One region of the Arthrobacter sp. 05N429 genome, then DNA from elsewhere that is predicted to be linked to it. Evidence: predicted binding sites of a transcription regulator. Region 1 holds the regulator's gene; each other region holds the start of a gene.

Region 1 (5,287 bases):
GCCAACGTCCCGGATGAGCACACCGGCATCCAGCAGTTCCTGCCAGACCTCGTGCGGGTTGTCCAGACCGCCGAAGAAGACATAGTTCGAGTCGGAGGCGGCAGGCTTGAGGCCCATCCGCTGCAGTTCGGACACGATCCTGTCGCGCTGCCGCTTGATGTCCTCGACGTCGGCCATCAGCGCGACCCGGTGGTGCAAGGCGGCCAGGGCTGTTGCCTGGGTGATGGCCGAGAGGTGGTACGGGAGCCGGACCAGGCGCAGGGCGTCGGTGACCTCCGGGGCGGCCGCCATGTAGCCGACACGGGCTCCGGCAAGAGCGAAGGCCTTGCTCATGGTGCGCGAAACGATCAGCCGTTCCCGGCCGGGCAGCAGCGTCAGCGCGCTGGGCGTGCCGTCATGGGCGAACTCGTGGTACGCCTCATCGACGATCACGATGGTCTGGCTGGCCTCGCCGGCCTCGTAGACAGCCTCGACGACGTCCAGGCCAAGCCCGGTGCCGGTGGGGTTGTTCGGGGAGCAGAGGAACACGATGTTCGGCTGGAGTTCGCGGACCTGCCGGGCGGCCGACTCGGCACTGAGCCCGTAGTCATCAGCGCGGACGCCGGCGATGTACCCGGTGTCCGTGCCGGAGGCCAGCAGCGGGTACATGGAGTATGTGGGAGGGAAACCAAGGGCGGTGCGGCCCGGACCTCCGAAGGCCTGGAGGATCTGCTGGAGAACCTCGTTGGAGCCGTTGGCGGCCCAGATGTTGTCCGCGGCCAGTCCGTGCCCGAGGTATTCGGCCAGAGCCTCCCGCAGCTCCGTGAATTCGCGGTCCGGATAGCGGTTCAGTCCGGTGGCGGCAATCGCGACGGCCTCGGAGATGGCCGCGCGGACGTCGGCCGGGACGCCGTGGGTGTTCTCGTTGACGTTGAGCAGGATGGGGACGTCCAGCTGCGGTGCCCCGTAGGGGGTCAGGCCCCGCAGGTTGGTCCGGAGGGGAAGTCGGTTCAGGCGCTCTAGCTGGTCAGTCACTTGTTCAGTTTAAGTGAGATCGCTGCGGGCCCAGAAACTGTGACGCTTACCGGGGCTGCCGTGCGCCCGCAGAACGCCTCGAGGCGCGCAAACAACGGGGCCCATGAGCTACCTGGACGGAAAGAACTAGTTGGACGGGACGAAGAGTGCCTGGCCGGGCACGACGCGGGCGGCCTCGAGGTTGTTCAGCTGGATGATGTCGGCGACGACGTCGCGGGGATCGCGTTCAGGCGCCACAGCCTCGGCGATGGCCCACAAGGATTCGCCGGGCTGCACCGTTACCGAGACTGTGGGTGTCAGCGACAGCTCGGCGGCAGAGTCCGCCGCCTTTGCCGGGGCGTTGAGGAATCCGCTGAAAGAGAGAACCAGCGCGGCCAGCAGGATGAGCGGCACCCCAATGAAGACAAAGCGCCCCCGCCGGGTGAGCCTCAGCGGCGCCTGCTTTGCCTGTTCGGCACGACCGCTGGGGCCGGGCTGGCCGGACGTCCCGCTGCCGGGCCGGCCGTAGTCGCCGAATGCGTCGCGGCCGAAAGTGTCGTGAAACGCGCTTGATGCTGACATGAACTGAGCCCTCCTGGACCATACTGTGCCGCCCGGCGTACTCCACGTACCCGCCGCCAACCGGCCTGACCTTCGAACAAAGAGACGAATGACTTGTTCTAACTGAGCTTCGCCAAACTAGAACACATATTCGAATCTTGCTTGTTCTGTTTTAGCACTTATTGACGAACATTGTCGAGACTCGCTAGAACAAATGTTTGAAAAAGCTGTGTGGCTGGCCTACGTTTGAGTCAAAGAACAACCACTTCTGCAGTTGATCAGCAGGGTCTGACATTTCAGGCCGGAAGTTCCCGGCAGCTGCAGCCACAGCGGCCGGGCGGAACGGAAAGGCGTTGGCGAACATGGCAGCACAAGCCACTGGCGGCAGGGCCACCCCGCGGAGCCCGCAGGCAGCCCGGCCACCCAAGAGCCTTACCGTCCGGCAAAAAAAGATTCTGGAGACCATCCAGCGCTCCGTGACGGACAACGGGTACCCGCCGTCCATGCGCGAAATCGGCGACACGGTCGGCCTCGCGAGCCTTTCCAGCGTGACCCACCAGCTTTCGCAGCTCGAGAAGCTCGGCTACTTGCGGCGCGATCCCAAGCGCCCCCGGGCCATGGAAGTGCTGATGCCGTTGACCCTCGATGAGGGAACCGCGAAGATTTCAGGCGCCGAGAAGTCCAGCGGCCTGCGCAGTGTCGGCGGCTTGTCTGTTTCGGAGCTGGCCAGTGCCACGGATACCGCCATGGTGCCGCTGGTGGGCCGGATCGCCGCCGGCGGACCGATCCTGGCCGACCAGGTGGTTGAGGACGTTATGCCCCTGCCCCGCCAGCTGGTGGGCCACGGCGAGCTCTTTATGCTCAAGGTTGCCGGTGACTCGATGATCGATGCGGCCATCTGCGACGGTGACTGGGTGGTGGTGCGCAGGCAGGGCGATGCTGTCAACGGTGACATTGTGGCCGCCCTGCTGGATGACGAGGCAACAGTAAAAACCTTCCGCCAGCGTGACGGCCACACCTGGCTGCTGCCGCAGAATACCCAGTACGAGCCCATTCTCGGCGATCATGCCGTCATCATGGGCAAAGTTGTCTCGGTGCTGCGCTCCCTCTAGGACACAGCCTCCCAGTAGCTCAGAGCTGCCCAGTCCCTGCGAACAGGGCCCCGCCGGCGTTGACCAGTTCACGCCGGACGGGGCCTTTCGCGTTTCCGCCCAGTTACTGGCACCCGGGCGGCAGGAATCCAACCCGGCGGGGCTACGTGGCGGGCTGCCCTGATTCCTTCGCGAGCCGCTCAAGTGCGGCGACGGCGATGGCGGGGTCCGTGGTGGGCCAGAACGGCGGCAGGGCGGCGCGGAGGAATCCCCCGTACCTTTCGGTGGACAGCCGCGAGTCCAGCACAGCCACCACTCCCTTGTCCGTCGTGGTGCGGATCAGCCTGCCGGCGCCTTGGGCGAGACGGATGGCAGCGTGGGTCGCGGAAACACTCATGAAGCCGTTGCCGCCGGCCTGGGCCACCGCCCGGGACCGCGCCGTCATCAGGGGATCGTCGGGCCGAGGGAACGGGATCCGGTCGATCACCACGAGGCGGCAGGAGGTCCCCGGCACGTCGACACCCTGCCACAGGGACATGGTGCCGAAGAGGCAGGTGTCCGGCTCGTCGGCGAACTGCTTCACCAGCGCCGTCATGGTGGAATCCCCCTGGCAGAGGATGCTCATGTCCAGCCGTGGCCGGAGTGCCTCGGCAGCGTCCTCGGCGGCGCGCCGCGACGAGAACAGGCACAGGGCCCCGCCGCCGGAGGCCCGGATCAGCTTCTCGAGCTCGTCGAGTGCCTCCGGGGACGTGCCCCGGCCGGGCTTGGGCAGGTGCTTGGCAACGTAGAGGATGCCCTGCTTGGGGTATTCGAAGGGCGAGCCGACGTCGACGCCGGTCCAGCTCGGGGCGCCAGGACCCACCAGACCGAGGCCGCCGGCAGCCGGTTCAAAAGCGGACCCGATCGCCAGGGTGGCCGAGGTCAGGATGACGGTGTGGTCCGCGAACAGACCCTCCCGGAGCCGTCCGGCAACACTGAGCGGGGCGATATTGACCAAGGCCGGGGCGGACTCGTCCGGCTGGGAGTACCCCTGCTGCGGGTCAAAGGTGCTGTTGCGGGAAAACCAGACCACTTCGCGGTTCTCGCGTGCTGCCAGCAGCCGTTCACAGAGTTCCAGGATCACCATGAGCCGTGAGCGCGCGAGCTGGCGGCCGCCGTCGGCCGTGTTCGCGCTGTCCCCTTTGGAATCCGAAAGCGCGGCGCGGCAGGCGTCCCGCAGCTGGTCCACGCAGTCCAGCTGTTCGCTGTTGAGGCCGTTGGGCATTAGCCCGCTGGGAACGCCCTCAATGGCAAGTTCGAGGTTGGATGCGGCGTTGTTCAATGCGTCCACGGTGATGCCGGCGTGCTTCCGCGCCCCGGACGCGGCGGCGTGCACCATGGCGACAGAAAGCTGGCCGGACACGGCGCCGGTCACGCGGTCCTGGAGCTCGTGGGCTTCATCGACCACCACGACGTCGTATTCGGGCAGGACGGCGAGGCCCTCGAAGGCGCTGACGGCCAGCATCGCGTGGTTGGTGACCACGACGTCGGCGTCCGCGGCGTTCTGCCGGGCCAGTTCGCTGAAGCATTCGGCTGCCAGGGGGCACTTCTGCGCGCCGAGGCACTCCATGGAGGTGACGGAGACCTGCCGCCACGCGCGGTCCGTTACGCCGGGCAGGAGCTCGTCGCGGTCCCCAGTCACGGTGTCCTCGGCCCACTCGCGCAGCCGGACGACCTCCTTGCCGAGCTGGGAGGACGGCCCGCCCATGGCCGCGGCGAAGTGCGGCACGGAGGTGTCCTCGCCGAGCGAGAAGAGCTGGCCCTCCGACGGTTCTTCCGAGGGGAAGCCGCCTTCGAGCTTGTGGCGGCACACATAGTTGGACCGGCCCTTGACGAGGGCGACCTTGACGGGCCGGTCGAGCGCCGGGGTGATGGTCTTCAGCAGCCGGGGCAGGTCGCGGCCCACGATCTGGGTCTGCAGGGCCAGGGTCGCGGTGGAGACCAGGGTGGGCTTGTCGCTGACGAGCGAATGGGCGATCAGCGGAATCAGGTAGGCAAGGGACTTGCCGGTGCCGGTGCCGGCCTGGACGAGCAGGTGGTCGCCGCTGTCAATAGCCTGCGCCACCTGCCGGGCCATTTCGTGCTGGCCGTCGCGGCTCTGGCCGCCCATGCCGGACACGGCCCGGTCGAGGAGTTCGATGACGAACTCCCCGCCGGTCCTGCCGCCCGAACGTGCCGAGGGTTGTCCGGCGGATTCAGTCTCCGCTGTGCCTTCTGTTGCAGTGCCCTCTGTTGCTATGTCTTCTGTTGCGGTGTGCCCCGCTACCGGGTCCCCCGCCGGGTCGCCCGTGCCTGTGTCCGCCCCGGTCACCGCTGCCTCAGTCATTGCTGATGAACGAATCCAGTTCAGCGGCAAATCCCTCGCGCACCATCACGACGGCGCGGGTGCCCGCTTCCTCGTGCTCAAGGCTGAGGATCTCGGCGTCGGTCTCATGCAGCTTGCTGAGCAGGTCCCCGCGGTTGTACGGGATCATCAGCTCCAGCTTCACGCTGGGCCGCGGAATGCCTTCGCTGATGGCCTTGAGCAGCTCCGGGATGCCTGCGCCGGTGCGTGCCGACACCACCACGTGGCGCGGTTCGCGCTGCTTGAGCCGTTCGATCAC
Region 2 (5,287 bases), on a different contig from region 1:
GCGGCTGAAGTGTTCGCCGAATACCAGCGCGAACATCAAGCGTGGCGGTCCGGCGCCCCAGGGCTCTCAGCGTTTGTTTCAGAGTCCGACCAGGCGGGTCTCCAGGAAGCGGCGGACCAGGGGTTGTTGTTGTCGGTCCGGGACGACCACGGCTTTGCGGGACTGGCGGCAGCCACAATCTCACCGCTCTTTGGCCGACCGGCACTCTGCATGCTGGAAGTGTTCCTGACGGAACGCTTGCGCGGCAGGGGCTTGGCTCCCGCGGTGCAGTCGTCGTTTCTGGCCGGTCAACGATCGGGTGTGGACACCGTATGGGGCCACATACACGAGAGGAACCTGCCCTCGCTCCGCACGGCGCAAAAGCTGGGCCGCCGCCCGGTCCAGCAGGAGTACTTCGTCAGCCTGCCCGCATCCTGAAGGCGGCTCCCCACGGCGCCGTCTCGGAGAATCCGTCCAAGGAGACCGACATCATAAGGACGATCTTGCGCATTCGAGTACCTCCCCGGTACTACCAGGGCAGGTCCTGTTCACCGAGGGAACAGAAGCGGGGCGAAGTCCGGACAGCTGAATCGACCAGCTCGCGGAGTTGGCGGGCGGCGCTGCGTGGATCTTTGGAAGCGCCAGGCTGTCCCATGTCAGTCGCGAGTTTGCCCGGGTGAACTGCCCAGCAGCGAACGCGGCCCTGCAGGTCCTGAGCCAACGAGACGGTCAGCATGTTCTGCGCGGCTTTGGAGATTTTGTAGGCATAACTCGTCGACAGATGTGAGAAGTCACCATTGGCCTGGGCAGCAAGGGATCCCAGCCGGGAAGTCATGTTGATGATGATCGGATCGGGGGCCGACAACAGGTTCGGCAACAGGAACTGCACCAGGCGAAGCGGACCGGCAACGTTGACATCAACTGCGTTCAAGATGCCCTCTGGGGGAATCGACCCGAGGTCATCATGGGGTGCCCCCTGCGCCGCGTTATTGATCAGTAAGTCGACAGGGCGGCCGTCCAGGATTTCGAGAAGTTCTGCAGCAATGTCCGATCGAACATCCTGCCGGACTGTTACGACGTCCCGCGGGTAGGCGCCCGTGTTCGGGGGCCGGGGTGACCGCGCGACGGCGACGACGCTCCAGCCGGACTCCGCAAACTCCTTCACCAAGGCGAGCCCCAGACCTCGGTTAGCGCCTGTAACGACAACCAGCTTCTTCATCCGCTCAGGCTAGCCGCATTGCGGGGCACTTCGTTCGTTGGCGGTTCGAGTGTGGACTCAGTTTGCTTCGAGGACGAAGAAGATGAAGGACAGGAACGCTGTCCTCTCGCCGTTGAGGATGCGCGGCGGAAGGAGGTCGTGCGGTGTGTCTGGAGATGGCTCTGGTTCGCTCACGGCGGCTACGCGGTATCCCGTCGACGTGAAGGCGCTGATCATCGCATGAAGGGGCCGGTGCCAGAAGGTCAGGACCGCAGGCTCGCCATCGAACTCGTAATCTTCCGAGTACTGGCGGATGGCGAAGTAGTCCTCGGTTGGATAGTTGACCACGCTGACCGTGGGGTGGTTGACCGACAGGATCAGGCGACCGCCCGGCTTCAGCACGCGCCGCAGTTCGGCGAGAGGCGCCGACCAGTCTTCCAGATAGTGCAGCACCAAGGACGAGACGACGTCGTCGAAGGAACCATCGGCGAAAGGCAGCGGCTTGCTGAGGTCGGCCACGTGCAGGTCCGCGGCCGTGCCCAAACGCTGTCTTGCCAATTCCAGCATCGCAGGACTGGAATCGAAGCCGGTCATGATCGCGCCCTTGGCGCTCAGCGCCGCGGACAGGGGCCCGGAGCCGCACCCTGCGTCCAGGACCCGGCGACCTGACACGTCGCCGGCAAGGCCTATCATCGCCGGCCGCTCGTAGTAGGCGTTGAGGAGGCTGGCCTCATTTTCAGCCGAGTAGTTCCCGGCGAAATCGTCATAATGGTCGGATTTCATGTCTTTTCCCTTCAGGCGGATTCTCACGGGCCGGACAACAGGCTTGACCCTAGCAAGCAAGAGGCGCCCTCCCATGGAACTGTCGGTGAATTTCCTCTTTGACGAATATCTCTCGCTCGCCGAAAGCGGCATCCAGCGACAAACATGAATTTGGCATGGTTGACTCACCGAAGGGTTGCTGAACGCGGGGCCAAAACACAGATAGAGCTGGTGTATCAGGGCCAAGGCGTCGGTAATGTGATGGGACGGCAGTGACTTTTCCCGGCAGCCAAGCAGCGACAGGAGGCAGAGATGACTCGTAGAACCTCGTTCGCGCTGACTGCGGGACTTCGCATCTTGCTGCTCTTGTCCGTGTTCGCGCAGGTATGGATCTTCCCCTCCGCAGTGGAGAGAGTAGTTGCCATCTTCTTGTCAGCGTTTATCGCTCTGAACGTGCTGGCGTACACGCCCCCAGGCGTGATGCTTGGACTCATCGCCGGAGGGCTCATGGCTCTGATCGCAGCGATCTCTCTCGTGCTCCTTGGGACCAGGCCACCAGAGCGGCAGTATTCGAACCCCTGACGGGCAAAGAATATCGGTAACTTGCGGAGTAGCTTTTGAACGAATGGCCCTTCAAGTTTGGGCCATGTCCACCCGCTCAGCTCCGGCGCGCACGGAGGTAGCGGCGCTCATTACTTTCTTATTGGGACAAACCTGCGCAGCCGAACGGTTTAGCCCGGCATCGTTCGGCTTTGATGTGGGCCCGCGCTATTTCAGCGTGTTCGTTACCTTGTCCGTGTCCGGTTAGTCCCTGCGGGCTCTAACTGCATGCACGAGGCGCCCCGCGAAGTAGACGACGGCGACCACGCTCACCGCCGACAAAATCCACGTGCCATCCATGCTGAGCGCGGGGCCGCTAGTACACATGCTCGTAGCGCCAGACTCGATTGTGTAGTCGACGCACTCGCCCCGTTTATACCCCAGAAGCGTAATGTTCACGGTGATCAAGAGGAGGATCGCGACGGCCCAAGGCCACCATTGCGGTGAACGGAATCGCGGCGTTTCATCCATGTAGTCACCCTACTGATCGGGCCATCAAATTTCTGCCCCTTCAACGTTCTGTTTAGTACCTGCAGATCCTCAGGCCGCAACGGCCGGCCCTGGACTAAGGGCGCCGCCGCAGTCCTGGCCGCCGCGGCGACGCTGCGGGAGTCCCCCACACCAGGCGCCCAGCTGCCCGCGGCTGGCCCACGCTCGGCAGACCGGATCCATGGTCTGCTCATTGTCAGCGCCCGGGGCTACACTGGATGTATCGAACATATATTCGAATAAAGGTGTGTTGTGGGCGTAATCATTGGGCCCCGCGTGATAGACGCGGGCACTTCTCTTCTGTCCGTCCTGATCTCGCCAGTGCCGGTGGCCGCAGGCTACCCTTCTCCGGCCCAGGACTACTTTGACGGCCGCATCGACCTCAACGAACACCTCATCAAGGACATCACCAGCACCTACGTCGTCAGGGTGTCCGGGGACTCCATGGAGGGCGCCGGGATCAGCGACGGCGACGAGCTGATCGTAAACCGCGCGCTCGAGCCCCGCGACGGCTGCGTCGTCGTCGCGGTCCTTGACGGCGAGCTCACGGTCAAGAGGCTGCGGATCACGGCCTCGGGTGTAGTGCTGCAGGCCGACAACCCCCGCTACCCGGACATCAGGGTTCCGGCGCTGGCGGACCTTGTCGTCTGGGGCGTCGCTACCCGCTGCCTGCACCATGTCTAGTGCTGCGACCGGCCGGGGCAGCATCGCCCTGGTTGACGTGAACTGCTTCTACGCCAGCGCCGAACGCGCTTTCGACCCCTCCCTGGAGGGACGTCCGCTCGTGGTGCTCTCCAACAACGACGGTTGTGCTGTCACCCGCTCCCCCGAAGCGAAGGCCCTCGGGATCCCCCTCGGAGAGCCCTGGTTCAAGCTCGCCCCCCGGGCGAAGGAATGGGGGCTCGTGGCGCGCTCCAGCAACTACGAGCTCTACGGCGACATCAGCGCCCGCGTCATGGAGCTCCTCGGCCGCTACTCCGCTTGGCTGGAGGTTTACAGCATCGACGAGGCCTTCCTCGGCGTCAACGGCAGCCCGGAGGAACTGCAGTGCCTCGGCCACACCATGAAATCGGCGGTGCGCCGGAACGTCGGCGTCCCCGTCTGCGTCGGGATCGCCGGCACCAAGACCCTGGCGAAACTCGCCAACAAGTGGGCGAAACACAATCCGGCGTTCGACGGCGTCTGCCACTGGGACGCTGTCCCCGCCGCCCAGCGCGAGAAGCTCATGGCGGCTCTGTCCGTGGTCGAACTCTGGGGTGTGGCCGCGCGGCTGACCAAACGGCTGAACGCACAGGGAATCCACACTGTGCTGGACCTCGCGCGTGCGGACCCCATCAGGATCAGGGACCGCTTTTCGGTGGTGCTGATGCGGACCGTCCTGGAACTCAACGGGACTCCGTGCATCCCGCTGGAAGAGGAACGAACCGGCCGCGACCAGCTCATCTTCAGCCGGTCCTTCGCGGCCCCGATCACCACCGGCGCCGGACTGCGCCAGGTCCTCGGCGTCTACGGCCAGCAGGCCAGCGCCCGGCTGGCGCGCCACGGGCTGCAGGCCAAGGTGCTGACGGCGTTCGCCGCCACGTCGTACTACAACCCGGATAGCAGCTCGAACCCCTCCGTATGCGTGCCGTTGCCGATGCCCACTGCCGACCCCGTCCTCCTGGCGAGGGCAGCCTACGCCCTGCTCCCCCGGATTGACGACGGCGTCAAGTACGTCCGCGCGGGAATCATGGTCACCGATCTGCGCCCTACCGGCAACCAGGCGCCCCTGGCGATGTTCGAGAATCCGCACGAGGAACGCGGCATCGGCCCGCTGCTGGAGAAGGTCAGCCGAAGGTACGGGCGGGGGTCGATCGGCCTGGGCTACGCCGGAATCCGGGGCGGACCTGATTGGAGCATGAGACGCGACATGCTGTCTCCGCGCTACACGACGCACTGGGCCGAGCTCCCCGTCGTCAAAGCCGCGTGACTGCCTCCGAAGACAGCGTCGAAAACCCCGTTGCTTCATACCGGGCACGTATGTCAGCCTCGAAGTGATTCCGTCGCCGGGCGACGACGGGCGGCACAGAAGGAGCACGGCATGGGACTTATCCATATCGACCTGTTCACGACGCTCGACGGCGTCGCGCAGGCGCCAGGCGGGCCGGACGAGGACCCTGACAACGGTTTCGCGTTCGGCGGCTGGCAGGCGCCGCTCTTAGACAAGGTGGTCGGCGAGCAGATCGACTCCGGAATGGCGGGGATGGACGCATTGCTGCT
Region 3 (5,287 bases), on a different contig from region 1:
ACCGCGTGGGCCTCGTCCAGTTCCAGCACGGCGACGTCGGCGTCCAGCCGCCCCCGCCAGTCCACCTCGCCGAGCAGCGCAGCGGCCACACCGCGGGTGAAGTTGCTGCCGGTGCGGTTGGTGAAGACCTTTAGGCCCTGGCTCTCAAGCAGCTCCACCACCATCTTTGTGGTGGTCGTCTTGCCGTTCGTGCCGCTTACGACGGCGACGCCGTGCGGCAGCGTGGACAGCGTCCTGCGCATGAAGCCGGGGTCGATTTTTTCGACGACGAGCCCGGGAAGGGCAGAGCCTCCGCCCCTGAGCCGGGAGACCCGGCGAACGAACTTGCCGAGCGGAACGCTGAAGTAAAACATGCTTTGTAATATATCCCAGCGGCGGCATGGAAGCCCGCCGGGAGGCGGCGCCGCATGCCCCGGTGCGGGGCGTCGAGCACTATGCTGTTCGGATGACCAACCCCTCTTCCGAGCCTTCCTCCCGCGTGGGAACAGGGCTGCGGATCGGCGTCCTGGCTCTCCAGGGCGACTTCCGCGAACACCTGCATGCGGTGGAAGCCGCCGGTGCCACGGGCATCGGCGTCCGCCGGCCTGCTGAACTCGACGGCCTCGACGGCCTCATCATTCCCGGCGGCGAATCGACCACTATCGACAAGCTGTCCCGGGCCTTCGGACTCCGCGACCCGCTGCGCCGGCGAATCCAGGACGGGCTGCCGGTCTACGGCTCCTGCGCCGGGATGATCCTGCTGGCGGATGAGATCGCCGACCCCGCGAAGGACCTTGCCGGCAACCCGCAGCAGACGTTTGGCGGCCTCGACATCACGGTGCGCCGGAACGCCTTTGGCCGGCAGCGCGAATCCTTCGAGACGGATCTGGACTTTAAGGGCCTCGACTTCAGCGCCACCGAAAACGGCGTGGCTCCTGTCCACGCGGTCTTCATCCGCGGACCATGGGTGGAACGCGTCGGCGACGGCGTGGAGGTCCTCGCCGAAGTGGAGCCCTCCAGGACATCTCACCCCGAGGCGCTGGCCGGGACGGCTAGAATTGTTGCTGTGCGTTCCGGCAAGCTGCTGGCCACCTCCTTCCACCCGGAAGTGACGGGGGAGAAGCGCGTGCACGAATTGTTTATCCGAATGATCAGAGGGGAAGCGTAAAGCATGTCAGGCCACTCCAAATGGGCGACGACCAAGCACAAAAAGGCCATCCTCGATAGCCGCCGCGCCAAGTCGTTCGCCAAGCTGATCAAGAACATCGAAGTCGCCGCACGCATGGGCGGCCCGGACCTTGCCGGCAACCCGAGCCTGGAACTCGCCGTCACGAAGGCCAAGAAGACCTCGGTCCCCGCTGACAACATCGACCGCGCCATCAAGCGCGGTGCCGGCCTCACCGGCGAAGTCGTGGACTACACCGAGATCATGTACGAATGCCGCGGGCCGCAGGGCTCGGCGCTGCTGATCGAATGCCTGACGGACAACAAGAACCGGGCGGCCTCCGAAGTGCGCCTCGCCATCTCCCGTAACGGCGGCACCATCGCCGATCCCGGTTCGGTCAGCTACCTCTTCTCCCGCAAGGGCGTTGTCTCCCTGCCGAAGAACGGACTGAGCGAGGACGACGTCCTGATGGCCGTGCTCGACGCCGGCGCCGAGGAAGTCAAGGACAACGGTGACAGCTTCGAGATCCACTCCGAGCCGACCGACCTGCAGGCCATCCGCGATGCGCTCAAGGAAGCCGGCATGGAGTACGACACCGACGAGGCCGAGTTTGTGCCGTCCATGGAAGTGCCGCTGGACCTCGACGCCGCCAAGAAGTTCATGAAGCTCGTAGACGCCCTCGAGGAGCTCGACGACGTCCAGAACGTCTACAGCAACGCCGACCTCAGCGACGAAGTGCAGGCCGCACTGGAAGCGGAGTGACCCTTCGCGTCCTCGGCGTCGATCCGGGCCTCACCCGCTGCGGGATCGGCGTCGTGGACGTCGAGAAGAACCGCCGCGCCACGATGGTGGCGTTCGGCGTCGTCGGCACATCACCGGAGGAAAGCCTGGACCAGCGCCTGCTGGTCATCGCCACCTCCATCGACGAGTGGCTGGACCAGTACGAACCGCACGTTCTCGCCGTCGAACGCGTCTTCTCGCAGCTCAACGTCAGCACCGTGATGGGCGTTGCCCAGGCATCCGGCGTAGTGATCGCCGCCGCCGCGCGCCGCGGCATCCCCGTGGCGCTGCACACCCCCTCCGAAGTCAAGGCCGCCGTCACCGGCAGCGGAACCTCCAACAAGGACGCCGTCACCAAGCTGGTCACCAAGATCCTTCGGCTCAATGCCCCGCCGCGGCCGGCCGACGCCGCCGACGCCCTGGCCCTGGCTATCACGCATGCGTGGCGGGCCGGCAGCGGCGCCGCAGTCTCCACCACCGGACCCGGAAGCCAGTCGCTGACCCCCGCCCAGCGGGCCTGGGCGGACGCGGAAGCCAAAGCGCGCCGTTCACGCTGAATGTCCCGCGGTGCCGCCGGATGGCTTGGTAGGGTATTCGTAGATATGTTCGGATAGCCGGGTCCTCCCGGTTTTATTTTCAGCTGAAATTTCAGGAGCCCGGCTTTGATCAGTTTTCTCCGCGGAACCGTAGCGCACGTCGGCCTGTCCTCCGCCGTGATCGACCTCAACGGCGCCGGCATGAGCGTGAACGCCACACCGCAGACCCTCGGCCGGCTCCGCGCCGGCGCGGAAGGGAAGCTCTTCACCTCCCTGATCGTGCGCGAGGACTCCCTCACTCTGTTCGGGTTCGGCAGCGACGACGAACGCGAGGTCTTCGACGTCCTCCTCAGCGTCAGCGGCGTCGGACCCCGGCTCGCGTTGGCGGTCCTGGCCGTGCACGAGCCCGAAGCGATCCGCGTCGCCGCCCACTCCGGGGACGGCAAGGCATTCACCAAGGTCCCCGGCATTGGCCCCAAGGTTGCCGGGCGGATCGTGCTGGAACTGGCCGGCAAGCTGGTGCCGCACGGCACCTCCGCCGGGACCTCGGCTCCGGCCGCATCCGCCGAAGCAATTTGGAAGCCGCAGGTCGTCGCGGCCATGACGAGCCTTGGCTGGTCCGAGAAGGACGCCACGTCCAGCATCGACAAGTCACTGGCGGATTCCCCCGAGCTGGCCGAGAAGGGCAACGTCGCCGAGATCCTGCGGGCAACCCTCCGCTGGCTGGGCCAGGACGGTGCCCGCGCCGGGAACAGGATAGGCGCCCGTGGCTGAGCCGTCCCTCGTCGGCGGGGGAGAGGAGCCGGAGGAGCGGGTCATCGAGGCTGCGCTCCGGCCCAAGAACCTGCACGACTTCGTCGGCCAGCACCGGGTCCGCAAGCAGCTTTCCCTCGTCCTGGAGGCTTCCCGCATGCGCGGCCGCAGCGCCGACCACGTCTTGCTTTCCGGGCCGCCCGGGCTCGGCAAAACGACGCTGTCCATGATCATTGCGGCCGAAATGAACGCCCCGCTGCGGATCAGCAGCGGCCCCGCCATCCAGCACGCCGGTGACCTGGCCGCCATCTTGTCCTCCCTCTCCGAGGGCGAGGTCCTTTTCCTCGATGAGATCCACCGGATGTCCCGGCCGGCCGAGGAAATGCTCTACATGGCGATGGAAGACTTCCGGGTCGACATTGTCGTGGGCAAGGGCGCCGGCGCCACGGCCATCCCGCTGGAACTTCCGCCGTTCACCCTGGTCGGTGCCACGACCCGCGCGGGCCTGCTGCCCGGGCCGCTCCGGGACCGCTTCGGCTTCACCGGCCACCTAGAGTTCTACTCCGTGGCCGAACTGGAACTCGTGCTCCGGCGCTCCGCCGGGCTCCTGGACCTCAAGGTCAACTCTGCCGGGTTCAGCGAAATCGCGGGGCGGTCCCGCGGCACGCCCCGCATCGCCAACAGGCTCCTGCGCCGGGTCCGGGACTGGGCGCTGGTGCACGGGATCGAGCAGATCGACGCCCGCGCCGCCTCCGCAGCGCTGGACATGTATGAAGTGGATAAGCGCGGCCTCGACCGGCTGGACCGCGCCGTCCTTGAAGCCCTCATCACCAAATTCGGCGGCGGACCGGTGGGCCTGTCCACCCTGGCGATCGCCGTCGGTGAAGAGACCGAAACCGTGGAAACGGTCGCCGAGCCGTACCTCGTCCGCGAGGGGCTGCTGGGACGAACCCCGCGGGGGAGGATCGCCCTCGCCCCCGCCTGGACGCACCTCGGCTTCGCGGTTCCGCCCGGAGTGTTCGCGCAGGACCCGCTGGAGCTCTTCGAAGCCGCCGACGACGAGCCCGACATTGCGGGCGGGCTGGGCCAGGACGCTGATCCGGAATGGATCCGTAATAGTCAATAGCACCGCTCCGGCACGTTTTCCCTTGTAGACTGGTATGACGCTCGGCACGTTCGGGTCTTTGTTTCTGTGCGCGGCCACCACCTGGCCGCCGTCGGCGCGGCATGATTGCCTGCCAGTCCGAAGCGAAGCCGACGTTGCTGTAAAACCAGCTACGCAAGTACAGAACGGAACTATCCCTGTGTTCGGACTTATTTCTGCCCAGACCCAGCCGCAGGCCGGCGGCGGTATCGACATCATGACCATCCTGCTGTTCGCCATGCTCGGCGTCTTCGTCTTCATGATGTTCCGCCGCAACAAGAAGACCCAGCAGCAGCAGGCACAGCTCCAGTCGAAGTTTGCTCCGGGTGTTGAGGTCATGACGAGCTTTGGCCTGTACGGCCGGATCGTCGAGATCGACGACGAAGAGAACAAGGTCCTGCTGGAACTCTCCCCGGGCAACACGGCCACCGTACACCGCCAGGCCGTCACCAAGATCGTCGAGCCGGTTGTCGCAGCTGAGGAGCCCACGGTTGTCCCCAACGACGCCTCTTCCCTGACCACCGACAAGGCCGACAGCGCCGCAACGGTCAACGATGCCCCGCGCGACGAGACGCCGGAAGAAACCCTGCGCCGCCTCAACGACGAAGGCAAGAAAGACAGCTAGTCTGCCTGCTTGAGCTATCCCGCGAAGTAACGGTTGCGGGCAACCGCCGGAGCGGCCTCCTTGGTCCGCACCGGCGGTTCCTCCGTAAATAATAGAAAGATCGACAATGGCACGAACTGGCCCCAAAAATACAGCCCTCAGGGTGCTGGTCTGGCTCGGCGTTATCCTTGCCGTCCTGACCGCTGTCCTGGCAGGCGGCACCATGGCCGGCCAGGCGAGCTGGGCTCCCAAGCTCGCCCTGGATCTTGAAGGCGGCACCCAGATGATCCTGGCGCCCAAGGTTGAGGGCGGTTCGGACATCACCG

The links. The regulator LexA, encoded in region 1, represses DNA repair genes until DNA is damaged. The targets are predictions, from matches to a motif close to TCGAACANNTGTTCGA.
Region 2: AC1DF4_RS08725 (LexA family protein) is a predicted target of LexA. The motif match lies at 3,252-3,267, and genes of this name have one in related genera.
Region 3: ruvA (Holliday junction branch migration protein RuvA) is a predicted target of LexA. The motif match lies at 2,519-2,534, and genes of this name have one in related genera.

Annotation. Positions count from the first base shown of each region.
Region 1 is NZ_JBFTMQ010000005.1:195,261-200,547, reverse strand. Features, by position in the region: gene AC1DF4_RS11705 (histidinol-phosphate transaminase) at 1-1,014, opposite strand, end outside; gene AC1DF4_RS11700 (LysM peptidoglycan-binding domain-containing protein) at 1,141-1,575, opposite strand; gene lexA (transcriptional repressor LexA) at 1,917-2,666, shown strand; gene AC1DF4_RS11690 (ATP-dependent DNA helicase) at 2,809-5,010, opposite strand; gene hflX (GTPase HflX) at 5,003-5,287, opposite strand, start outside.
Region 2 is NZ_JBFTMQ010000003.1:386,204-391,490, forward strand. Features, by position in the region: gene AC1DF4_RS08710 (hypothetical protein) at 1-417, shown strand, start outside; gene AC1DF4_RS08715 (SDR family NAD(P)-dependent oxidoreductase) at 509-1,198, opposite strand; gene AC1DF4_RS08720 (class I SAM-dependent methyltransferase) at 1,256-1,960, opposite strand; gene AC1DF4_RS08725 (LexA family protein) at 3,281-3,712, shown strand; gene AC1DF4_RS08730 (Y-family DNA polymerase) at 3,705-4,997, shown strand; gene AC1DF4_RS08735 (dihydrofolate reductase family protein) at 5,109-5,287, shown strand, end outside.
Region 3 is NZ_JBFTMQ010000003.1:79,599-84,885, forward strand. Features, by position in the region: gene AC1DF4_RS07335 (MurT ligase domain-containing protein) at 1-353, opposite strand, end outside; gene pdxT (pyridoxal 5'-phosphate synthase glutaminase subunit PdxT) at 446-1,147, shown strand; gene AC1DF4_RS07345 (YebC/PmpR family DNA-binding transcriptional regulator) at 1,151-1,906, shown strand; gene ruvC (crossover junction endodeoxyribonuclease RuvC) at 1,903-2,481, shown strand; gene ruvA (Holliday junction branch migration protein RuvA) at 2,587-3,234, shown strand; gene ruvB (Holliday junction branch migration DNA helicase RuvB) at 3,227-4,339, shown strand; gene yajC (preprotein translocase subunit YajC) at 4,575-4,982, shown strand; gene secD (protein translocase subunit SecD) at 5,089-5,287, shown strand, end outside.